DNA from 3 places in the Priestia sp. JV24 genome. Region 1 is predicted to be linked to each of the others. Evidence: riboswitches for the same ligand, from Rfam matches in the RefSeq annotation. Region 1 holds a riboswitch; each other region holds the start of a gene.
What was found. Region 1 has a riboswitch for S-adenosylmethionine ahead of OK414_RS25645 (phosphoadenylyl-sulfate reductase). Riboswitches for the same ligand answer to the same signal wherever they lie in the genome.

Region 1 (3,256 bases):
TATTCATTCCAGCTGAGAAGGCTTCAAAGAATCCCGTCGCTATAACTAAAATCGTTAAAACTCTTTTCCACTTTCCCTCTGCTTCTTTTTTATGCGCTCTGCGTTTTATCACTTTTCCAATCAAAAAAGCAATGACAAATGAAACCAGCGGAACAATAATCCAAAAAGACATGACAACTAAAAGTTTTTCCACATACAGAGATTGATAAGCTACGCCTACTCCAACAACTGAACCAACCGTTACTTCACTTGTTGATAGAGGAATACCAATTAAATTCGCGAAAAAGAGTGACAGCGTTGCAGCAGCCAGAATGATAATAACTAATTCTACTGACAGCAATTTTTCAGGTATGATACCTGAACTGATAGTTTTTACCACCTCGCCGCCTCCGATAATGGCTCCGAGCACAATACCTATAGCACAGATGAACAGGGCTACTCTTTTCTTTTTAATCGCACCGGAGCCGTATGAAACGCCCATAGCTGCTGCTGCACCACTTGCTCCAATATTCATTGCAAAAAAAAGCGCAATGATAAAGGCAACATATAAAAGCATCATTTATTCAGCTCTTTCGTATTTAAGATTCGTGTAATCCGCATTCAACTTTTTGTGTACCTGCCCATCTTCCTGAACGTAAATCGTCTACATTGTAGGCAGGTGCGGTACAGGGCTCACAGCCAATACTTGGGTAGCCTTGATCATGAAGTTTGTTATATGGTAAATCATGCTTATACACATAGCGCCAAACTTCTTTCCAGGACCAATGAATTAACGGGCAGACTTTCACTTTCTTGAATTTCTCATCTTTATTAAAATAATTCGTGTTGGCACGAGATTCAGACTGCTCGCGTCTCAAACCAGAAATCCACGCATCATAAGGAGCAAGAGATTCCCTTAGCGGGATGATTTTTCGAATTTGACAGCATAGGTTAGGCTGACTCTTCCAAAGTTCATCTCCATGTTTCTCAGCTTGTTCTGCAAGCGTTAAATCCGGTTTTTTCATACGAATACGCAAATCAGGAAAGCGTTCTTTAATTGCATCAATTACTTCATATGTTTCTTTAAAATGAACGCCCGTATCTAAAAAGACGATTTCAGCATCTTTTTTCACTTTTGAAATTAAATCAATTAACACAATCCCCTCGATACCAAAGCTTGATGCGTAAATAATTGAATCTCCGTAGGTATCATACGCCCACTGCAATGCTGAAAGGGCTCCTTTTGTTTCATCTTCACTGTCGAACTCTGGAAATGTATCACTCCAGTTTTCGTACGTATATAAGTCTGCCATTTTCTTCACTCCAATTCTTAGTTATCCGCGTTATCCAATAAAAAAAGACGGTTTTACCCACTAGAATTGGATAAAACCGCCTCTAGTGTGTCTAGTCAGCGAAACTATTTAATTCTTACTTTGCTTCAACATGCTCAAAGATTTGTTTTAAGTCGGGGGTTACAGTCATTGGTGTCCCTCCTCAAATTATCGCTTGCGCTATATCAAAATAAAAAGTCTTCCATATTGAAAGACTGGGTAGGCAATAAATTTTCACCTTATCTTTCAAAATGATACACACTTTGCTGGAATTAGCACCTTGCTAAGCAGGTTGCCGGGGTTCAGCGGGCCAGATCCCTCCACCACTCTTGATAAGCATTTTTTAAAAATTTTAGCATATTTAGAATATTTGTCAACATTAAAAATCATATATCCGATAAGAAAACTATACTTTAAATTCACAGAAATATCTATACTTTTATTTAAAACAACATATGTAAATTTAACCCAAATGTGAACGTATCAGTTTATAAAACGCTTTCTTTTTTCTCCAACTTTTTATATTCTCTTGCTAAATAAAACACAAAACCTCTCTATAAAATTAATAAGGGATTTATAAGCTTTACGGATAATTCACCCACATTAGCACACATTACAGATAACACTGACTGACAGATAGGAGCTATATAAGATGGAGAGACAACCCTTTCAATTAGACGATACAATTAAAAATAATGTGCGAACATATTTACAGCAGATTTCAACTGAAGCCTCTAATTTAATTAAACATTTAGACACGAGTGATCATTGTATCCTATGTGATTTTGAGGAGATGCGAAAGTTATTTCAAGATGTTCAAGCTACGGCTGCCTCTTATTATTTGCGTCATTATCTATCGCCTTATACATTTGAATATGCTGCTCTGTCCTTAGCTATTCATAACCTTTCTGAGAAACGTCACGGCGCTTTAATTGTCATTGAACGGGAACAAAATGTAGACTCTCTTATTCAAAAAGGAATCCCTATTCAAGCTCCTGTCAGCGCTACGCTAGTTGAGACGCTGTTCTATCCAGGGACACCCTTACATGACGGAGCCGTCTTGATTAGAAATAATCAGCTTATCTCAGCTGCTAATGTTTTACCTCTCTCGTCTATTATTTCAACGACCAAAAAATTGGGAACACGCCACCGTGCAGCCATTGGAATGTCGGAAAAATCGGATGCATTAATTTTAGTTGTATCTGAAGAAACAGGCAAAATTTCGTTTGCTCTTGATGGAAGCCTCTACCCTATTCACTCCAGCAAAAATATGATTTAAGAGCCCTTTCCTGATAAGCAGCCCTATCTTGACTTCTATATCCTTTCTCTTTAATATATTTCATAGTTTTTACATACTATAGATACGGGTGATGCATATGACAATTTTAAAATTTGAACATGTAGGCGTTCAAGTAAAGGATATAGAAGAATCTATTGAGTTCTATACGCAAAAAGTGGGATTAGAGCTCATCGAAACACTACCACATACCGATCCATCTTTGAAGCTAGCTTTTCTAGGTTTAGAAGGCAATGTAATCGTAGAGTTAATTCAAGGGTATAACTCAAGCTTACCTAACGAAGGTAAAGTTCATCATTTTGCCCTGGCAGTAGACGGAATTGAAGAGGAGTTTGAGCGTTTAAAATCAGCAGGCGTTTCATTTGTGGAAGAAAACATTGTAACTTTGCCAAATGGAGCAAGATACTTATTTTTCTACGGTCCAGACAAAGAATGGATTGAATATTACGAAGTAAAAAGATAAAGATATCTTATACCTTCAGTAGAAAATGGTCATACTGTGGTTATGACTAATCACTGGAGGTTTTTTTATGATGGAATGGCTATTATTTCGACTTTTTCGTCGTTCTATTTTAGTGCGGCTTCTTTTTATTATCGGCTGCCTTGTTCTGCTTTTCGGCATGCTTATACATTTCCTAGAGCCGCAAAC
Region 2 (3,256 bases), on a different contig from region 1:
TATTTGTCATGTTTTCACCTTTTTCTCTTGCGCTGAAACGCGTTTCATACTTTATTCTCATTATAAAGTGAAACAGCAAGAAGCTAAACCCGTTACCATCGTGTTTTTACTCATTTACGTAAGGAGGTCATTTCATGGGTATTTTATTATTCATTTTATTATGCGGAATTGAAATTGGAGGAGCGGCTTATGCACTTAAGCAGAACGAGACGCTTTGGAAGGAGTTAGATGATGAAAAGCCGACTGATTTTTTAAAACAGTAAAAAACCCTTAAAAAGAACATTCTTTTTAAGGGTTTGATATTACGCAGCTTCTTTAGATGACTTTGACTTTTTATTTAAACGAGGAAATCCAATTACAATTGCAATGATCCCGCAAACCGCTGTTAACATTGGGTAGAATGTAAATGGAATAATCTCAATCGGTGAAACTTTAGCAAATCCTGCTGCGAGAAGCATTTGTGCGCCGTAAGGGATAAGCCCTTGAACGCTGCATGAAAACAAGTCAAGCAGACTGGCTGATTTACGATTATCAATTGAATACTTATCAGAGATTTCTTTTGCTAACGGACCTGCCGTAATAATTGAAATCGTGTTATTAGCCGTTGCTAAATTTGTTAAACTTACCAGTCCAGCGATGCTGAATTCTCCGCCTTTTTTCGTTTGGATACGTCGTGTTAATAAGTTCAATAAGAACTGAATACCGCCATTATAGCGAATAAGCTCAACCATTCCGCCGATTAGCAGAGATAAAATAATTAACTCTGACATTCCGCCAATACCTTCTGTCACAGTTTTAGCAAGAGAAGAAAGCGTGTAGCTTCCGTCAGCTAATCCGATCACGCCGGCCAATACAATTCCTCCGGTTAAAATACTTAATACGTTTGCACCAAATATCGCAGCGACTAAGACGCCCACATAAGGTAAGATTTTAAACCAGCTGAAGTCTTTAATTTCTACTGATGACGTGTTGCCTAGCGTCATTACAAGCAATAAAATTACCGTAACAATCGCTGCAGGAAGTACAATAAAAAAGTTCACTTTTAATTTATCTGACATATTTGTTTTTTGCGTACGAACTGCTGCAATAGTCGTATCAGAGATTACGGATAAATTATCTCCAAACATTGCACCACCAACAACGGCAGCAATTGCCAATGTAATGGATACATGCGCTTGCTCACTGATCCCTACAGCGATAGGCCCTAGCGCTGCGATTGTTCCCATTGACGTTCCCATCGAAATTGAAATGAATGCGCCAATAACAAAGATTCCGACTACCACTAAGCTTTGCGGAAGCACAGACAGAGCTAAGTTTACCGTTGAATCAACAGCTCCCATGCCTTTAGCCACTTGAGAAAAAGCACCTGCTAAAATAAAAATAAGCACCATAATAATGATATCAGGATGTCCTGCTCCTTTAGCAAAACGTTCCACTTTTACATTAAGTGAATCTTTGCGGTTCATAGCCAGCGCCACAATGGCTGCAATGATAATGGCTACTAATACAGGCAGCTTATAAAAATCTCCCGTTATAATTCCTGATCCGACAAACAGGACTAAAAAGACGCCCAGCGGTAACAGCGCCCAACCGTTTCCTTTTTGTTGTTCCATTCTTAACACCTCTTGTTTACGTAATAAAAAAAGACCTCTTCTTATTGATAAGAAGAGGTCTCTTATTTGTATCATAAGATTACCCTTCTCATCTTCCAAACGAAACATCGTCTGCTGGATTTGGCACCGCACTGCGTACAGCCAGTTGCCGAGACATCATAGGGCCAGTCCCTCCGTCTCTCTTGATAAGAAGTTTATAGTTGTTTTAAAAATAGTCTTTTACTACTGTAAGCTCTTTTTATTTAATTGTCAAATGCTATTTTAGAAAAATATATAGTGCGAAAATTCTCACATCAATTAGCTACGTCTCGTTTCAAAAACGCTGCCCATGCCACGCCCATAAAGAAGACAAAATGCGCCACCAAGATGAAAATGGAAAATGGAATTGTCATGCCGTCAAACATCGTCTTCATCCCGTCCATATACTGCACAAAGTTCGTGTTGGCGAACAGTAAAAATTTCCCCCACCATAAACCAAACTCTGATACTAGTCCTGTCACAGCTTTCGCCCCGATACTTACAACTATAGCCAGACTTGAAGCAAGCGCGCTGTTTCTGAATAAAGACGACAGCATAAATGCGAACGTCATCATCATAAACGTTTCCATATACGCACTGTCATACGTAAGCGTAATATTTTTAAGCAGCTGCGCATCTCCTTCTAGACTGGTAAATCCAAAGAACAAGGCTCCCCATACAAACGAAAACAGCAAATAGCTCAGTAAATAATACAAGCTAATTAAAATGAGGGTTAGGTACTTGGATGCTAAAATCGTTGAACGTCTAGCAGGGCGAATTAAAAGAAGCTTAATGGTACCTGCCTCAAACTCTTTTGCAACCATTGACCCTCCAACAGCAAGAGCGAAAAATTGAACGAGAATCAGCATACCTGAACTAAATGACAGGAAGTTCAAAATGTTGTCTTCTGTTCCTGCACTGTTTGCTACTTTTTTCATTAATAGAGCCATACAAAGAGTTAAAATACCGATGGTAATAAACGTGACTTTTGTGCTTCTTTTGTGAAACCATTTCATATGTTCATTTTGAATTAGCTTAAGCATGGTGCTCTCCTTCCGTAACGGACATAAACGAATCTTCAAGCGTCTCATACACAGGAGTGATTCGGTAGACTAAAATATCGCTGTCCACTAATTTTCTATTTACAGCTGGAATTTGTTCTTTTACAATCGCCACGTCGATAATATGTGATCTCATCGTTACTTCAAATTCTTGTGATAAAAGATCCGCTGCTTTTTGCGCGTCAGACAACTCAAATTCTACGTACATTCCTTGGTCTTGACGATTTGGAGATAGATCTTGAATGGCTTTTAACTCACCGTCTTGAATAATGCCAACGCGGTCACATAATGCTTCTACCTCTTTTAATAAGTGGCTCGCGATTAAGATTGAAATTCCTTCTTCCCTGCAAAGCGTTTGTAAATATGTACGAAATTCTCTCATTCCCGCTGGGTCTAGACCATTTGTTGGTTCGTCTAGTAAAAGCAATGCAGGCTTATGTAAAATGGCTTGAGCTACTCCTAAACGTTGTCTCATCCCAAGAGAATACGTCTTCACTTTTGCATGAATGCTGTTTTCAAGCTTTACTAAAGCAATCACTTCATCCAAGCGTTCTGATGTGATCC
Region 3 (3,256 bases), on a different contig from region 1:
ACGTCCATACGTTCACATCACGAGATGAACCCTCCATTCCCTCAGCGTACTGCCTAGCGGCTTTATTATAATGTTTTTTTACATTCAAAGCCGCTTTGTCAGCCGATTTCAACAGCAGATCTGTTACTTCTTTAAGAGAGCGATTTAACATAAATAAATTAAATAATACAACGGCAGAGTGCGGAACTTGAACTGAATACTCTTCTTTTAAATCTTTTTGTATCAGCACCGTAGGAGGTGGACTCGTTTCATCTCTTACTTTTTCGCAAAAATCAACGTTTAATTCTATTTCTTTTGTTAAATAAGAAGCTAGTAAATTAGCATTTAAACCAGCTAGCGGTTCCCCTACATGAGTTTCTTTTCCATAACACAAAAAGCTTGGCATGATTTTTCCAATCGATCCTGAGTACACATAGTTCGTTTGATCTCCAGGATAGCGGCTGAACACCGGTTCTGCATTTAGCATGAGAGAAAAATCCAGCTGATGTTTGCGGGCAAGTTCTAAAAGAACAGGCACTGCTTTTCTCATCCCAAGCGAATTTACTTCTTCATCCGGCACTGACAGCAGCAGGATGTTTCCGTCAAACTCCCCGTTGCATGCTCGTTCAACCATACTGATATGCAGGGCAATGCCTGCTTTCATGTCCATCGTTCCTCGGCCAAAAAGCCAGTCTCCTTTTATCATATCTTTTTGTACGTGCGCCGGAACTTGTTCCATATGGTTATAAAAAGTACTCGTTAATGTATCAGCGTGAAAAGCATCCTTTTTCCACTGTCCATAATCTTGTACATCCACTACATCGTAATGACTTACTAGTACAACTGTTTTATTCGTAATTTTCCCTTGAACAAAAGCTGTGACAATCGATCGCCCGTCTCCTGTTGAATGAAGCTCGACTTGCTCGTTTTTTTGAAAGTAAGGCAGCTTCAATAAATACGACGCTATCGATTCAGCCATTTCCACTTCTGCCATCGTTCCTGTCACGCTAGGTATAGAAACCAATTCGCTTACAAGTTTTTTTAACTGTGCTTTTGTTTGATACAAAGATGTTTTGTTCGACATACCCTTCATCTCTTTCCTTTTTCTAAATTTTCTATCAAACAAAACCATTCGTCAATCCCTTTGACAGAGACCCTTTCATTCTATCCCTATGTATCATAGTATGGCGCTGCCTTTACGCACATGATAAAAAAAGAGTGCGCGGCTAGGGATAGCACCGCACACTCTTTTTTTACTTTTGGTCATCTTCTAAAAAGTCTAGGATACGATCAATAAGCTGTTCGCTTCCTGCATCGTTTCCGTGTTCAAGAGACATTTCCATTTCAATGCTCCTTTCATAAAATATTCTTGTTTTATAACATACCACAATTCATTTCGAATGTAACCTTTAATTTGTGTAAAAATTTCGACAATTTATGATTAATTTTAAAATCTATTGAGTATTGATTATACCCACCAGATTCTTTGCTTGTCAAAAACCATGCTTTCTATTTAAAAACACTTAAAAAATAGAGGCGCGAGCAGACTTCTTCTATAAAAGACAGCCTACTCGCTCAAGCTTGGAACAGCATGATGAATAAATTTCTAGTTCATTTGCTTTTTGTATATCTTTAATATCTATGCCTACAGCATATGTACGAACATGGTTTTCGACCACAATTTCATAAAATGTTTCTAACTCACGATAAGCTACTTGATAATGCTTTCCTAATAATTTCACTGCTTCCTTTAATGCTTTCTCTCCTGTATGTGCTGCAACTGCTGTATGACTCATAAAACCCTCTCCTTTTAGAAAAATAAAAAAAACTCATTTTGCTTTGATGCAAAATGAGTTTTTCACCCGTTTTATCACCCAAAGCACATGCTTTGCTGGTAGGAGCACCTTACATTCGTAGGTTGCTGTGGAGTCAAAGAGCCAGATCTCTCGTCCACTCGTGATAACTTTTTAATTTAAAATTTATTTTATCAAACAATTCCATCCCCGTAAATAGAAAAATAAAAATATTTTAATTTTTTCGGTAATGGAATGAATTCAAAAAATGAAAGCTTAGATTAGCAAAATAAGAAGCTGCTACAAGCAATGCCTCTTCATTTAATGAAAAAGAAGGATGGTGCCATTCATATTCTCCAGCTGTACCCATCCATACAAAAAATCCTGGTACATGCTGCTGATATACGGCAAAGTCTTCTCCTCCAGGCGATTGTTCAGCTTCTACGACTTGATAACTAAGATTCTCTGCAGCGTTAATAGCCAGTTTTTCCAGCGTATCATCATTGTTTACTACAGGAAGATATGGATACCATTTAACGTCTACTGAAGCCCCGAAAGCTGCTCCAATCCCTTCAGCAGTTCGTTTCATAAGACCCGGTATTTTTTCTCTCGCTTCTTCTTGAAAGGTACGCACCGTTCCTTCAAGCGTTACTTTGTCAGGAATGACGTTCCACGAGCTCCCTCCATGGATTTGAGTTATGCTGACAACAACATTTTGAAAGGGGCTGAGATTACGGCTGACAATGGTTTGTAAACTAGTAACAATTTGACCAGCAGCAGCAATCGGATCTACTGTTTTTTCAGGGATGCCCGCGTGACCTCCTACTCCTTTGATGTCAATTTCAAAACGATCAACGCTTGCCATTAAAGCTCCCGATTTGATGCCAATGGTTCCTACAGGAAGATCCGGTTTGTTATGCATCCCAAATATCGCTTCTACTCCTTCGAGCACACCTTTTTCAACTAGCATTTTTGCCCCTGAAGCCGTTTCTTCAGCCGGTTGAAAGATAAACCGTACCGTACCGCAAAGCTCCTGCTGACGCTCTTTAAGAAGAGTGGCTGCTCCGATTATAGAAGCTGTATGAAAATCATGGCCGCATGCGTGCATAACTCCGTTTACTTCAGATGCAAATGGCAGATTGGTTTTTTCTTCAATTGGCAGCGCATCAATATCAGCTCGAATTGCGATAGTAGGTCCCGGCTTTCCTCCCACAATTTCCGCTACTGCTCCTACGTCTAATTGGAATGCATCAGCTATAGAAATATCATAGTGCTTTAACCACTTTTTAATACGTTTAGTTGTTTCATATTCTTTCATTGAAAGCTCTGGAAACCGGTGCAGCTCACGGCGTATGTCTATTAGCGTATTTAGTAGTAATTGATCTGTCATATTTATCACTCTTTCACATTTCTTAATTTGGAGAACTTCTCTATCTTTTATGACAAAGAGTGTACCTTATTAAATTTTTTATAAAGAAATACGG

Region 2: it holds a riboswitch for S-adenosylmethionine, as region 1 does, so the genes downstream of both, OK414_RS11365 (Na+/H+ antiporter NhaC family protein) here and OK414_RS25645 (phosphoadenylyl-sulfate reductase) in region 1, are expected to answer to the same signal.
Region 3: it holds a riboswitch for S-adenosylmethionine, as region 1 does, so the genes downstream of both, OK414_RS05885 (hypothetical protein) here and OK414_RS25645 (phosphoadenylyl-sulfate reductase) in region 1, are expected to answer to the same signal.

The regions. Positions count from the first base shown of each region.
Region 1 covers NZ_JAPCIN010000024.1:7,701-10,956, forward strand. Annotated here, with positions in the region: gene OK414_RS25640 (inorganic phosphate transporter) at 1-559, opposite strand, end outside; gene OK414_RS25645 (phosphoadenylyl-sulfate reductase) at 579-1,292, opposite strand; SAM riboswitch class I at 1,547-1,649, opposite strand; gene cdaS (sporulation-specific diadenylate cyclase CdaS) at 1,963-2,589, shown strand; gene OK414_RS25655 (VOC family protein) at 2,687-3,070, shown strand; gene OK414_RS25660 (potassium channel family protein) at 3,138-3,256, shown strand, end outside.
Region 2 covers NZ_JAPCIN010000015.1:394,820-398,075, reverse strand. Annotated here, with positions in the region: gene OK414_RS11375 (LacI family DNA-binding transcriptional regulator) at 1-10, opposite strand, end outside; gene OK414_RS11370 (hypothetical protein) at 135-263, shown strand; gene OK414_RS11365 (Na+/H+ antiporter NhaC family protein) at 303-1,613, opposite strand; SAM riboswitch class I at 1,699-1,805, opposite strand; gene OK414_RS11360 (ABC transporter permease) at 1,907-2,674, opposite strand; gene OK414_RS11355 (ABC transporter ATP-binding protein) at 2,667-3,256, opposite strand, start outside.
Region 3 covers NZ_JAPCIN010000012.1:36,242-39,497, reverse strand. Annotated here, with positions in the region: gene OK414_RS05890 (M20/M25/M40 family metallo-hydrolase) at 1-1,063, opposite strand, end outside; gene OK414_RS05885 (hypothetical protein) at 1,533-1,775, opposite strand; SAM riboswitch class I at 1,844-1,945, opposite strand; gene OK414_RS05880 (amidohydrolase) at 2,008-3,162, opposite strand; gene OK414_RS05875 (GNAT family N-acetyltransferase) at 3,210-3,256, opposite strand, start outside.